2 regions of the Nesterenkonia lacusekhoensis genome follow, and region 1 is predicted to be linked to the other one. Evidence: riboswitches for the same ligand, from Rfam matches in the RefSeq annotation. Region 1 holds a riboswitch; the other holds the start of a gene.
The links. Region 1 has a riboswitch for S-adenosylmethionine ahead of JOF45_RS10325 (methionine ABC transporter ATP-binding protein). Riboswitches for the same ligand answer to the same signal wherever they lie in the genome.
Positions count from the first base shown of each region.

Region 2: it holds a riboswitch for S-adenosylmethionine, as region 1 does, so the genes downstream of both, JOF45_RS09025 (O-acetylhomoserine aminocarboxypropyltransferase/cysteine synthase family protein) here and JOF45_RS10325 (methionine ABC transporter ATP-binding protein) in region 1, are expected to answer to the same signal.

Region 1 covers NZ_JAGINX010000001.1:2,190,175-2,197,417, reverse strand. Annotated here, with positions in the region: gene JOF45_RS10340 (ABC transporter permease) at 1-286, opposite strand, end outside; gene JOF45_RS10335 (aliphatic sulfonate ABC transporter substrate-binding protein) at 283-1,407, opposite strand; gene JOF45_RS10330 (ABC transporter ATP-binding protein) at 1,518-2,381, opposite strand; SAM riboswitch class I at 2,392-2,493, opposite strand; SAM riboswitch class I at 2,672-2,761, shown strand; gene JOF45_RS10325 (methionine ABC transporter ATP-binding protein) at 2,768-3,622, shown strand; gene JOF45_RS10320 (methionine ABC transporter permease) at 3,622-4,284, shown strand; gene JOF45_RS10315 (MetQ/NlpA family ABC transporter substrate-binding protein) at 4,369-5,256, shown strand; gene JOF45_RS10310 (MetQ/NlpA family ABC transporter substrate-binding protein) at 5,364-6,206, shown strand; gene JOF45_RS10305 (acyl-CoA dehydrogenase family protein) at 6,196-7,243, shown strand, end outside.
Region 2 covers NZ_JAGINX010000001.1:1,916,010-1,923,252, reverse strand. Annotated here, with positions in the region: gene JOF45_RS09035 (MFS transporter) at 23-1,420, shown strand; gene gluQRS (tRNA glutamyl-Q(34) synthetase GluQRS) at 1,432-2,349, shown strand; SAM riboswitch class IV at 2,413-2,529, shown strand; gene JOF45_RS09025 (O-acetylhomoserine aminocarboxypropyltransferase/cysteine synthase family protein) at 2,546-3,967, shown strand; gene metX (homoserine O-acetyltransferase MetX) at 3,964-5,103, shown strand; gene JOF45_RS09015 (acetamidase/formamidase family protein) at 5,150-6,235, shown strand; gene JOF45_RS09010 (AtzH-like domain-containing protein) at 6,232-7,243, shown strand, end outside.

The DNA of each region.
Region 1 (7,243 bases):
CATCCAGCGGAGCGGGCAGCTGGATGGGGGAGAAGATCTCCAGCTCCTCGGTCACCACCCACCACACGGCCAGCAGGAGCAGCGGCACGACGGCGCCCACGGCGACTTTGGTCAGCGGATGCAGTCCGCGGCGGGTCGGCTCGGCAGTGCGACGGGCCTTTCCGGAGGCGCTGTCTCCGGTGCTGCTGGCGGGGGCCGCGGAGGCGGTGCTCTCAGCGGAGGTTCCGCTGACCGCGGCGTCGCTCGAGTCCGCGGGGGCTGCGGAGGCGGTGGAGACCTGGCTCATGCGTCCTCATCCTCTGCGATGTCGGCTTCCTCGGCCGCGTCCTCAGAGCCCTCGGCGTCGGAGGGCTCAGCCTGCTCGGCATAGTCGGTGAAGAAGAGCTCCTCGAGAGCCTCGTCCACCTGATCCTGGGAGTCGACGTCGCCGTTCTCCACGAAAGCAGGACCCACCGGCTCCAGGGACTGACGGAGGTCGTCTCCGGGCACCGGATCGATGTCGAAGTCCACCCGCTCCTCGAGGACCAGCTCGGCGACCTCGAGGTCGATGCTCGCATGCTCGGCGAGGATCTCGGCGGTCTCCTCCGGGTGCTCCAGGGCCCACTGACGAGCCTGTTCGTAGACGTCGGCCACAGTCTGGGCGACCTCGGGATGACCCTCCAGGAAATCAGCGGTGGCGTTGATCGTGGAGTAGGTGTTGAAGTCGACGTCGCGGTGCACCAGCTCAGCCCCGCTCAGCTCCGCATCGGCCATGATCGGGTCCAGGCCCGCCCAGGCATCGACGTCGCCGTTCTCCAGGGCCTGACGGCCATCGGCATGCTGCAGAGCCTGGACCTCCACATCCGCCGTCGTCAGGCCCGCCTCCTCCAGCGAGCGGGCCAGGAAGAAGAAGGGGTCCGTGGCCGGGGTGGCGGCCACCGACGCGCCCTCGAGGTCCTCCGGGCCTTGGATGTCGGAATCCGGGGTGGTCACCAGCGCCGACCATTCGGGCTGGGACTCCACGTAGAAGGTGTGGACATCAGCACCCACCGAACGGTTCAGCAGCGCGGCGGAACCGGCGGCGGAGCCCACGTCCAGGTTGCCGGCCCGCAGGTTCTCGTTGGCCTGGTTGGAGCCGTGGGACTGGATCCACTGGACCTCGGTGCCCAGCTCTTCGAGCTCCTCCTCCAGCCAGCCGTGCTCCAGCATGACCAGGGAGAGCGGGTTGTAGGTGGCGAAATCGATGGTGAGCGTCTCCAGCTCGCCGTCGTTCTCCCCGGAGCCGCAGGAGGTGGCCAGCAGCATCACAGCTGCAGTGCCGCAGAGAGCCTGGGCGGAGCGGGTGAATCGGCGAGCGGTGGTGGGCATGTGAGGCCTTTCGGTGGTGAAACGGATGTGGCGGACTGTGCCGGCGATGGACACGGTCACGGGCGGGTTCTCAGGAGGGGCGGGGCCAGGTCCAGGAGCGGGGCCGCAGCTCTCCGCCTCCGGTCCAGGGGCGGGGAGGGGACGGGTGCATCCGCGGATGCACCACGGCGTCAGTGGGTCCCGTCCACGCCCAGCCCGGAGAGCAGCTCCTCGCGCAGAGCGGCGAACTCGGCGGAGGAGCGGGAGCGGGGGCGTCGGCCGGGCACGGTGAGCAGCCGGGTGATGGTGGCGCCTTCGCGCTCGGCGTGCTCCTCAGCGCCCAACAGCAGGATGCGGTCGGCCAGCTGCAGGGACTCGTCGACGTCGTGGGTCACCAGCAGCACAGTGGTGCCGGTCTGGGCGTGGACGTCGAGGAGCAGGTCCTGCATCTTCAGACGGGTCAGAGCGTCGAGGGCGCCGAACGGCTCGTCGAGCAGCAGCACCCCGGGGCGGCGGGCCAGCGCCCGCGCCAGGGAGGCGCGCTGGGCCATGCCTCCGGAGATCTCGCGGGGACGCAGATGAGCGCGATCGCTCAGCCCGACCAGTTCCAGGAGCTCATCGACCCGTTCACGGCCCTGAGCCTTGGGAAGCCCGCGAGGCAGCCCGAGTGCGACGTTCTTCCGGATCGAGCGCCACGGCAGCAGCCGGGGCTCCTGAAAGCCGACGGCCGTACGCGGGTCGTAGCGCCGCACCGGCTCGCCAGCGATGAGGATCTGGCCCTGGTGGCCGGTGTCCAGGCCTCCGACCTGACGCAGCAGCGTGGACTTGCCGCAGCCGGAGGAGCCCAGGATGGCGATGACCTCACCGGGACGGATCTCCAGGGAGACGTCGCGCAGCACAGTGCGCTCGCCGAAGGTCCTGCCCACATTGAGCAGATCCACAGCGAGCGAAGGCGCCGGCGGGGCGGCCGCCGGAAGCGGGGTGGGTGCGTCATGGCCGCCGGTTCCGGCGGTGCTGACGGCGTCGCGCTCCAGGGTGGGTGCGGACGAGCCCATAGGAAAATCACTCCCATCGATCCTGGCGGTAGCACCTTTCGGGGAGAGGACGTCTCTCCGATGGTTGCTGCGGCGTCACAGAGCCAGATCTCTCAGCCGCTCGGGATGGTTACCAGCCCACAGTAAGCGCATCGGCTCCCGGTGGGCAAAAAGCCTCTCCCATTCTGAGACGCGGAGAAATGTTCGATCAGAGATTCTTACGTCATGTGACCGGCAGCGGGGCTCGTTTGACGTCTTCGGTGTGGCAGGACGTACAGTGAACATCAGCTGATCACGCCGCTGATCGGCTGAGACCATCCAGAGCGACTGAGAGATCTGGCTCGAAGATGTCGCAGCAACCACCCCTCGGGGCTCGGTGCTAACGCCAGGAACGATGGAGAGTGTTCATGATTTCATTGCGCCATGTCACCACGACCTTCGCCGCCCGCGGCAAGGAGCCGGTGGTCGCCGTCGAAGATGTGAGCCTTGAGATCCCGCAGGGGAGCATCCAAGGCATCATCGGCTTCTCCGGTGCCGGAAAATCCACGCTGCTGCGCAACATCAACCTGCTCGAGCGTCCCAGCACGGGCGAGGTGGAGGTCGCCGGCACCGAGCTGACCTCGCTGGACGGGGAGGAGCTGCGCCAGGCTCGCCACCAGATCGGCATGATCTTCCAGGGCTTCAACCTGGTGAACAACCTGACAGTGGCCCAGAATGTGGAGCTCTCCCTGAAGTTCGCGGGAGAGAGCTCCAAGAGCGTCCGCCAGGCCCGTGCGGCCGAGGCCCTGGAGATCGTGGACATCACGGAGAAGGCCAAGGCCTATCCGGCCCAGCTCTCCGGCGGCCAGAAGCAGCGGGTGGCCATCGCTCGTGCCCTGGCCACCCGCCCTCAGGTGCTGCTCTGCGATGAGCCCACCTCTGCCCTGGACCCCTTCACCACGGCGACGGTGCTGCAGTACCTGGCCGATGTGAACCGGGACCTGGGCATCACCGTGGTGATCGTGACCCATGAGATGGAGGTCATCAAGGCTCTGGCCGACGACGTCGCGGTCATGGAGGACGGCCGGCTGGTGGAGAAGTTCCCTGCCGCTGACCTGCACCGCGAGGACTTCACTCCGAGGACCTCCATCGGCCGTTACCTGATGAGCGATGGGATCAACGTGGACCGCGGCGGCGGGCACACCGCCGGTGCGGAAGAGAGCGCGCCCACGCCTGCTCCTCGGGTGGAGGAGAATCTCACCGCAGCAGGAGGTGTCCGCTGATGGAACGTGTCATCCAGCTGCTGCCCGAGTTCAGCGAGGCGATGCTCCAGACCTTCGCGATGATCGGCGTCGCGATCCCTTTGGCGGTGCTGCTGGGCACTCCGGTGGGGATCTGGCTGTTCATCCACGCCCCGGGCGGAATCGCTCCGCTGCCCAAGACCCATGCCGTGGTCAACGGCATCGTCAACACGATCCGGTCCTTCCCGTTCCTGATCCTGCTGATCGCGATCATCCCCTTCACCCGCCTGCTGGTGGGCACCACAGTGGGCACTGCGGCGGCGATCGTGCCGCTGACCATCAACGCGATCCCGTACTTCGCCCGGCTGGTCGAGCAGAACATCACCCAGCTCGGCACCGGAGCAGTGGAGGCCTCCCGCGCCATGGGGGCGACCAGGGGTCAGATCATCCGCAACGTCCTGCTGGTGGACGCCAAGCCGGCGATCATCGGCTCGATCACCATCACCACCGTCAGCTTCATCTCCTACTCGGCCATGGTCGGGCTGGTCGGCGGCGGCGGCATCGGCGACTTCGCCATCCGCTACGGCTACTACCGCTACGAGACCGACGTGATGCTGGTGGCCATCGTGCTGATGATCCTGCTGGTCACTGTGGTCCAGTGGGGCGGGACACGGCTGGCCAGCCTGACCGACAAACGCGTCTGAGACGTCTCTCCTCCGCACCTTCCCCCTGACGCCCAGCCCGGTCACAGGCTGAGGCGCGTCCGTCGAACACGAAAGCAGAACCCCATGAGCGATCACTCGCACGCCCCTGTCCGCCGTCTGTCGCTGACCGCAGCCGGTGCGGTCGCCCTGCTGGCCGCCTCCGGCTGCGGCCTGACCGGTGACGATGAGAACACCATCAGCATCATCGTCACCGAGTCCGCACCCTTCCAGGAGCCTGCGGAGATCGTGGCCGACCAGTTGGCGGACCAGGGCTATGAGCTCGACATCCGCTACGTCACCGACATCAACATCCCCAACCAGTCGGTGCAGGACGGCGAGTACGACGCCAACTACTTCCAGCACCTGGCCTACTTGGACAACTTCAACCGCTCCAACGATACGGAGATCGCTCCGGCGTTCTCCGTCTACTACGCCCCGGCCGGGCTCTTCTCCTTGGAATATGACTCCCTGGACGAGCTGCCCGACGGTGCCCAGATCAACCTGCCGGTGGACCCCTCCAACAACGGTCGCGCCCTGCAGCTGCTCGCCGACGAGGGGCTGATCGAGATCGATGAGAGCGTCCCGGTCATCGAACTCACCCAGAGTGACATCACCAGCAACCCGAAGGACCTCGACTTCATCGAGACCGACCAACAGGAGGGCGCCCGGGCCCTCTCCGACGTCGACGCCGGCTTCGCCTTCGTCCGTCTGGTCGCTGAGGCCGGCCACGACGTCGAGGACGCGACTCTGGCCATCGAGGACGGCCGCGAGGAGGTGCGGACACCCTTCACCTGCGTCGTGGCGGTCAACCCTGAGGATGTCACCAGCGAGGAGGCCGAGCTGCTCCAGGATGCCTTCCAGTCCGAGGAGGTGGAGCAGTGGTTCGAGGACTACCAGGGCGGCGTCGTGGACTATGACGACTCCATCACCATCGACGACGCCGCCGAGGTCTGGGAAGAGTTCCAGGCGTGAGCCCCCGTGCATCCGGACCATACAGGGCGACTGGCCCACATAGTGCGGCTGGCGCGAGCAGTGCGGGCGGACCCGCAGAGGTCTCCCGCCGGCAGTTTGGCCGCGGGGTGCTCGGATTGGGCGTGCTGGCCGGCGTCGGGAGCCTCACCGCCTCCTGCGGACTGGTGGGCGATGATCGGCGGATCCGCATCATCGTCACGGAGAACGCCCCGTTCCAGGAGCCCACTCAGATCGCCGAGCGGATCCTCGAGGATGAAGGGTGGACCTTTGATGCCACCTACGTCACCGACATCATCCAGCCCAACACGGCAGTGGACAACGGCGAGTACGATGTCAACTTCTTCCAGAACATCAGCTACCTGCGGCAGTTCAACGAGGACAACGACCTCGATCTGGAACCGATCTTCTTCATGTTCGAACAGCCCTCAGGGATCTACTCCTCCCAGCATCACTCCTTGGAGGACCTCCCCGACGGCGCCCAGGTCGCACTGCCGGTGGACACTGCGAACAACGGACGGGGCATCCGGCTGCTGGCGCGGGCCGGTCTGATCGAGATCGATGAGTCCAAGTGGGTGGCCGAGCTGAGCACCCGCGACATCACCTCCAACCCCAGGGACCTGGAGTTCGTGGAGGTGGATCAGCAGTCTGTGGGCCAGATCTATCCCGACGTCGACGCCGTCTTCGGCTTCGCCCGCCTGCTCGCTGAGATCGATGTCATGCCGGATGAGGTCCTGATCATGGAGACGGAGGAGGAGGCGCTGCCCTTCGCGCTGACCGTCTGCGCCCGCCCCGGATTCCGCGAGGAGGAGCCGGAGAAGTACGAGGCGCTGAAGTCCGCCTATCACTCCGATGAGGTGCGGGAATGGTACGGCGAGTATCTCGACGGCCTGCTGACCCCGGCCTTCGACCGAGACATCGATTCCGCCTGGGAGGACGTCAATGAGCACTGAGACCATATCCGCCGCCGCGGCTGCTGGGGTGGGGCCTGTTGAGGCCGCTGCTCCGCGGCTCTCCGAGGAGCTGCTGGAGGAGATCGCTGCTGGCGCGGTCCAGCGTGAGCTGGAGCGGGAGCTTCCCTTCGAACCCGTCCGTCAGCTCGACGCCGCGCGGTTCGGCGCCCTGCGTGTGCCGGCCGAATACGGCGGCCCGGGGCTGAGCATCGAGCAGCTGGTGACCGAACTGATCCGCCTGGCCGAGGCCGACTCCAACGTGGCCCACCTCTACCGCGGACACTTCGGGTTCGTGGAGGCCATCCGCTTCCAGCCGGAGGAGGTCCGCGCCCACTGGTACAGCCAGGTGCTGGACGGCAGGACGGTGGGCAACGCCTCGACGGAGAAGGGCGGCAACGCTCTGGGTGAGCTCAACACGGTGCTCACCGAGGAGGACGGCCGGCCGCTGCTGACCGGGGAGAAGTTCTACTGCACCGGCACGATCTTCTCCGACTACACCCGAGTCTCAGCCTCCCGGGCCGAGGGCGGGCGGAAGTTCGCCGTCGTCGCGGTGGATGCGCCGGGAGTGACCGTCCACGACGACTGGGACGGCTTCGGCCAGCGGCTGACCGGGACCGGCACCACGGAGTTCGACCGCGCAGAGGTCGCACCGCACGGAGTGCTCGACCGTGTGGTCGGCGGTCATGAGGCCGTGCATGAGGCCGCCTTCTTCCAGCTCTACCTGTTGGCCGCCCAGGTGGGCGTGGCCAAGGCCGCGGTCCGCGACGCCGCCGCACTGGTGGCCACACGCAGGCGCACCTTCAACACCTCCGGCAGCGGGCAGCTGTTCAGGGAGGATCCGCTGATCCAACAGATCATCGGCACGATGTCGGCCAAGACCTTCGCCGCCGAAGCCACTGTGCTGGAGGTGGCCCGGATCCAGGATCGGGCCCTGGCGGCGGGACTGGCCGCCGGGACAGACCGTCCCGGGTTCAGCGGTGAGCTGCCAGAAGAGGTCTACGACGCCGAGATCGCGGTGGAGCGCGCCCACGTGACAG
Region 2 (7,243 bases), 270 kb from region 1:
GACAAGAGGTAGGATCTTCGGAATGACGCAGCAGGCATTCCTCAGCGCTGAGGGGCATCGGAAGACCCGCGAGGAGAAGAAGGTCCTCGCCGGAACCTTGGTGGGGACCACGATCGAGTGGTACGACTTCTTCATCTATGCACAGGCGGCAGGATTCGTCCTGGCTGTGCTGTACTTCGAACCCTTGGGCGAGGAGAACCAGACCCTGGCCCAGCTGGTGGCCTGGGCCTCGATCGGCATCTCCTTCCTCTTCCGCCCTCTGGGCGCCATCCTGGCCGGCTGGCTGGGCGACCGCTACGGACGCAAGCTCGTCCTGGTCCTGACCCTGCTGGGCATGGGCGGGGCCACCGCCTTCATCGGCCTGCTGCCGACCTACGCGGCCTGGGGCATGGCCGCCCCGATCCTGCTGGTGGTCCTGCGCATCCTGCAGGGTCTCTCCGCCGGCGGCGAATGGGGCGGTGCCGCTCTGCTGGCCGTCGAGCATGCCCCGCGCCACAAGCGCGGCCTGTTCGGCATGTATCCGCAGATCGGCGTCCCCCTGGGCATGTTCATGGCGGCCATCTCCATGTTCGGTCTGCGTGCTGCGCTGACCGAGGAGCAGTTCCTGGAATGGGGCTGGCGCATGCCGTTCCTCTTCTCCTTCGTGCTGATCGTGGTGGCCTACCTGATCCGCCGCCGGGTGGAGGAGTCCCCGGTCTTCGCCGAGATGAAGCAGCGGAAGAAGGAGTCCTCGGCTCCGCTCAAGGAGCTGCTGACCACCCATAAGAAGAACGTCTTCCTGACCGCTCTGATCTTCTCGGCCAACAACGCCGCGGGCTACATGATCATCGTCTTCTTCGCCTCCTACGCCTCCAGCGCCGTGGGATTCTCCACCACCGACACGCTGATCGCCTCCCTGGTGGGCGCGCTGGGCTGGTTCATCTTCACCTACTTCGGCGGTTGGATCAGCGACCGCATCGGCCGCGTGCTGACCTATCAGATCGGCTTCGGGATCCTGATCCTCTGGTGTATCCCGATGTGGTTCCTGATCGACACCGGCTCTCTGCTGATGTTCGCGCTCGCGGTGTTCGTGCTGACCATCGGCCTGGGCCCCTCCTATGGCCCGCAGTCGGCCCTCTACGCCGAGATGTTCCCGGCGGATGTCCGCTTCTCCGGGGTGTCCATCGGCTACGCCTTCGGCTCCATCATGGGCGGAGCCTTCGCTGCGACCATCGCCCAGGCCATCTACGACGCCACCGGCCAGGGATGGATGATCGGCCTCTACCTCTCCGGCCTCTCGCTGATCTCGCTGATCGCGGTCTCCCTGGTGCCGAAGACGCTGCAGGGCATCGACCTGGAGGCCGGGGGCAGCTCGGCGGAAGGCTCCGAGACTCCCGAATCCGAAACCCGCAGCTCCGGTGAGCATCTGCCGGTGAAGTGAGCCGCTGACCGATGCCCGCAGGCCGTTATGCACCCAGCCCCTCAGGAGATCTGCACCTGGGGAACCTGCGCACGGCCCTGCTCGCCTGGCTGGCCGCCCACGCCGAGGACCGTCAGCTGCTGCTGCGTTACGAGGATCTCGACGCCGGCCGCACCGTCGCCGGCTCGGCTGAGCGTCAGCGCGCTGATCTGGAGTCTCTGGGGATCACCTTCGGCGGCGACGTCCTCCGGCAGTCCCAGCGTCAGGACATCTACGACGACGCCGTCGCTGAGCTCCGCAGCCGAGGCCTGGTCTACGAATGCTTCTGCACCCGGCGCGAGATCCAGGAGGCGGCGCGGGCACCCCACGCCCCGCCAGGCGCCTATCCGGGCACCTGCCGGACTCTCAGCGAGCAGGACCGGGCCCGGCGTCGGGAGCAGCGTCCGCCGGCGCTGCGGCTGCGCGTTCCGGATTGGCAGCGTGAGCAGAGCGTCGAGGACCGGCTGCTGGGCCGCGTGGACGGCGTCGTCGATGATCTGGTGCTGATCCGCAACGACGGCACCGCCGCCTACAACCTGGCTGTGGTGGTCGATGACCACCTCACCGGCGTGGACCAGGTGCTGCGCGGTGACGATCTGGCCTCCTCCGCGCCGCGGCAGGCCTACCTGCGGGAGCTGCTCTACGGTGCGCAGGCCCGCTCGGCGGTGGAGTACATCCATGTCCCGCTGGTGCTCAGCCCCGAGGGCCGCAGACTCGCCAAACGCGACGGTGCGGTCACCCTGGCCCAGCTCCGGGAACGGGGCATCGGACCCGACGCCGTCCGCGACCTGCTGCTGGACTCGCTCGGTCTGCCCCCGGGGTCGTTGGGCCATGCGTCGGAGGCCTTCCGGCTGGAGGATCTTCCGTGTGATCCGTGGACCTTTCAGGAGTCTGCCCTGCCGCAGCTCTGAGCGGCTACACCTCGCGTAACAGTGACTTGCCCTTTTCACGGCGCGCAGGCAGACTTATTCCCAGGTCAAGAGCGCCAGCGCAAAACCCCGGTTTGCTGGCCGGCAACCCTCCACTTCGCGGTGGGGTGCCCCGGGTGACGACCAGGTCCGGCGGAGGACGCCGCCGGGCAAGCGCGAGTTTCACGGAGTGTATTCGATGGCTGCATCGACCGAACCCACCTTGGACATCCAGTCCGCCCACTTCGAGACCCGGCAGATCCATGCCGGAGTCTCCCCGGACCCCGTCACCGGGGCCCGGGCCCTGCCCATCCAGCAGACCACCTCCTTCGTCTTCCCCGACGCCGAGGCCGCCGCACGGCGCTTCGGTCTGGAGGAGATCGCCCCCATCTACTCCCGCATCGGCAACCCCACGGTCCAGGCCGTGGAGGACAAGGTTGCGGCTCTGGAGGGCGGCGTGGGAGCGCTCGCTGTGGGATCGGGCCAGGCGGCGACCACCCTGGCCCTGCTGAACCTGGCCGAGGGCGGTGGGCACATCGTCGCCTCGCCCTCGCTCTACGGCGGCACGCAGAACCTCTTCAAGCACACCCTGCCCAAGCTGGGCATCGACGTCAGCTTTGTGGAGGACCCGGACGACGTCGCCTCCTGGCGGGCCGCCGTTCAGCCGAACACTGCGGCCTTCTTCGCCGAGACGGTGGCCAACCCCCGCACCGACGTGTTGGACATCGAGAGCGTGGCCGACACCGCCCATGAGGTCGGCGTGCCGCTGGTGGTCGACAACACGCTGGCCACGCCGTACCTGTGCCGGCCCATCGAGTTCGGCGCCGATGTGGTGGTCCACTCCGCCACGAAGTTCCTGGGCGGGCACGGCACGGCCATCGCCGGGATCATCGTCGACGCCGGCACCTTCGACTACTCCAAGCATCCGGACCGGTTCCCCGGCTTCAACGAGCCGGACGAGAGCTATCACGGTCTGGTCTTCGGCAGGGATCTGGGGCCCGAGGGCATCTTCGGGGTGAATCTGTCCTTCGTCCTGAAGGCACGGGTGCAGCTGCTGCGGGACCTGGGCCCCACGCTGTCACCGCACAACGCCTTCGAGATCAACCTCGGCCTGGAGACGCTGAGCCTGCGCGTGGAGCGCCACGTGCACAACGCCGCGGCCGTGGCTCGCTTCCTGCGCGATCACCCGGCCGTCCGCCAGGTCTTCTACTCCGGACTTCCGGAGAGCCCCTGCTGGGAGCATGCCCAGAAGTACCTTCCCCACGGTGTGGGAGCCGTGCTGTCCTTCGAGGTCCACGGGGAGGATGCCGCGGCCCAGGCCGCCAACGGCCAGGCCGTGGTGGACGCCCTGCAGCTGCATTCCCTGGTGGCGAACGTGGGCGATGTGCGCTCTCTGGCCATCCACCCGGCCTCGACCACCCACCGTCAGCTCACCCCGGAGGACCAGAAGGCCGCCGGCGTGAAGCCGGGCGTGGTGCGCCTCTCTGTGGGGATCGAGCACCTGGACGACATCCTGGCCGACCTGCGGCAGGCTCTGGACGCCGTGGGGCAGAATGCGCCGCAGCCGGCGACAGAGGCGGCCGCTCCTGCCGGTGCAGCGGCAGGAACCTCTGCGCGATGACTCTGCAGGCCCCCTGCGCCGCGGCTGCCCCGGCGAACGATTTCGGACACCGTCCCGCCGGGGCGCTGCAGATCGCGGAGGTGGGGGCCTACACCTTCGAGACCGGCAGGTTCCTGCCCTCGGTCGAGATCGCCTTCGAGACGTGGGGGACCCTCAACGAGGCCGGGGACAACGCGATCCTCGTCGCCCACGCACTCACCGGAGACACCCATGTCGCCCCGACGGAGGCGGACCCCGGATCCGGCTGGTGGGAGAGCCTGCTCGGTGCGGGCCGTCCCATCGATCCGGAGCGTTGGTTCGTCGTGGCTCCGGCCATGGTCGGCGGCTGCTACGGCTCCACCGGCCCTGCCTCTCCGGACCCGGAGGGTGAGCCCTGGGGGTCCCGCTTCCCGTTCGTGACGATCAGGGACTCGGTGCATCTGGAGGCACGCCTGGCCGATCAGCTGGGGATCACTGAGTTCCATACCGTCATCGGCGGCTCCATGGGTGGGGCGCGCGCTCTGGAATGGGCGGCCACCTACCCGGATCGGGTGGGCGGCGTCGCCGTCTTCGCCTGCGGGGCGGCGTCGACTGCCGAGCAGATCGCCTTCGGGCAGGCCCAGATCAAGGCCGTGGAGAACGACCCTCATTTCCACGGCGGCGACTACTACGGCGGGACCGTGCCCGAGGCCGGTCTGCAGCTGGCGCGGCGGATCGCCCACATCACCTACCGCACAGAGACTGAGCTCTCGGTGCGGTTCGGCCGTGAGCCCCAGGGCCGGGAGGAACCCTTCGGGTGGTCCTCCCGTCGGCGTGGGCGCTACCAGGTGGAGTCCTATCTGGACCATCAGGCGGAGAAGCTGTCCTCCCGCTTCGACCCCAATGCCTACATCGTGCTGACCGAGGCGCTGATGAGCCACGACGTCGGCCGCGGCCGCGGGGGAGCGGCGCAGGCTCTGCAGAACATCACCGCGGTGCCGTTCCTGGCCGCGGTGGACAGCGACCGGCTCTACTTCCCGGAGCAGTCCCGCGAGATCGCCGAGCTTCTGCCCGGCGAGCATGAGGTGCACATGATCGCCTCACCCATCGGTCATGACGGCTTCCTGACCAGCCCGGACCAGCTGGCAGATCAGATGCGCCGCACATTGGGCCTCTGAGCTTCCCGACACTTCGGCGTAACACGGGGCTGTAACACTGTGGCCTATGACCAGAATCCTCCAGCCCGGCGACCATGTCCCCGAAGGTGCCGCCTACCTCCCCGCCACTGATGAAAACGTCCTGTGGGGCCGCCTGCCCTGCGCCGCCGATGACCCGGTGCTGCGCATCGCTCCGGGGGAGGAGGTCGTGATCGACACCCTGTCCCATGAGGGGATTCTGGAGGACCAGGGGCGGGATCCGCGCGCCTACTTCGCCCGGCACGGAGTGCAGGAGGAGCAGGTGCTCCGCGACGCCGTCGCGCTGGCGGCAAGCGATCATCCGCGCCGCCCGACCCAGGACGGTCCGCATGTGAACACCGGGCCGATCTACGTGGAGGATGCCCGTCCCGGCGACTTCCTGAAGATCACGGTGAACAGGCTGGAGCGCCGCGTGCCCTACGGCGTGATCTCCAACCGGCACGGCAAGGGAGCGCTTCCCGAGGAGTTCCCGCGGGCCCAGGAGAGCGTCTCCGTCTTCGCAGCGGTGGATGAATCGCAGGGGAGAGCCAAGGGCACCATCGCACCCTTCGCCGGCGCGGAGCGGACGGTCAGCTTCGACCTGGCCCCCTTCTTCGGCACGATGGGTGTGGCCGTGGACGGCGAGGACCGCCCGCACTCTGTGCCTCCCGGACGCCACGGCGGAAACATCGACATCGCGCTGCTCACCGAGGGCGCCTCCCTCTATATCCCTGTGCAGGTCCCTGGTGCCCTGGCCTTCGTCGGTGATCCGCACTTCGCCCAAGGTGACGGAGAGGTCGCCCTGACCGCCATGGAGGCCAGCCTGCGCGGACATGTGAGCTTCGACGTGGTGGCGCGCGAGGAGGCGCTGACACGCTTCGGCGACCAGGTGGGCCCCATCGCCGAGACGGCCGAGCACCTGATCCCCACCGGCATGGACGAGGACCTGGACCTGGCAGTGCAGAACTGTGTGCGCAATGCGATCGCGCTGCTGCAGGCCCGTTGGGGTCTGGACCCCGAGCACGCCTACGCGTACCTCTCCGCCGCCACGGACTTCAACATCTCCCAGGTGGTGGATATCGTCAAGGGTGTCCATGCGCGGGTGAAGCTCGAGGACTTCAAGGGGGTCCGGTGAACGTTCAGCACGGTGATGACCAGCAGGTGACCATCGACCAGGATGGAGTCCCGCAGTACCGGCGTCCTGCTGCTCAGGGTGATGATCGACCGGATGTGGAAGCGGCCTTCTGGGCCTATGAGCAGGCGCTGATGGCTGATGACCTGGAGACGATGGCTCACCTCTTCGCCCCGGGGGAGCAGACGCTGCGCGGCGACGCCTCCGGGCTGATGGTCTCCCACGAGGAGATCACCGGATTCCGCGGCGCTCGCGGAGGTGCGCCCAAGCGGCGGATCGTGGAGCTGCATGTGCGTGCGCTGGGCTCCGATCACGCCTCCACCGTGGCGATCACCGAGCTGGTGGATGCCTCCGGCGCCTCCACAGGGCGCGGCCAGCAGACCCAGGTGTGGACCAGATCTGACAACCCCGACGCCGGCCACCAGGGCTGGCAGTGCTCCGTGGCCCATGTGATGGTGGCCCCGCCCGTCTTCGACCGCAGGGTCTGGCGCGTGCTGGGCGCACCGTTGGTGCCCGCTGCGGCGGAGGCGAAGGAGCAAGGCGCGCTGGCCGGTCACACGGTGGCGGTCAAGGATCTCTTCTCCGTGGCCGGACAGCGGGTGGGTGCCGGGTCCCCGGCCTATCTGGCTGAGGCCCAGGTGCAGGAGGCGACGGCGCCCGCCGTGGAGACGCTGCTGGAGGCCGGTGCTGAGATCACCGGTCTGGCGGCCACCGACGAGTTCGCCTACAGCCTGGCCGGCACCAACACCCACTACGGAACCCCGCCGAACCCGCGTGCGCCGCGGCGGATCAGCGGCGGGTCCAGCTCCGGCTCGGCCTCGGCCGTGGCTCTGGGGCATGCGAGCATCGGGCTCGGCACGGACACCGGCGGGTCCATCCGCGTGCCCTCGGCCTATCAGGGCCTGTGGGGCATCCGGACCACCCATGATCTGGTGAGCCGTGAGGGCCTGCTGCCGCTGGCCGACAGCTTCGACACCGTCGGATGGATGACCCGGACCCCGCAGGCTCTGG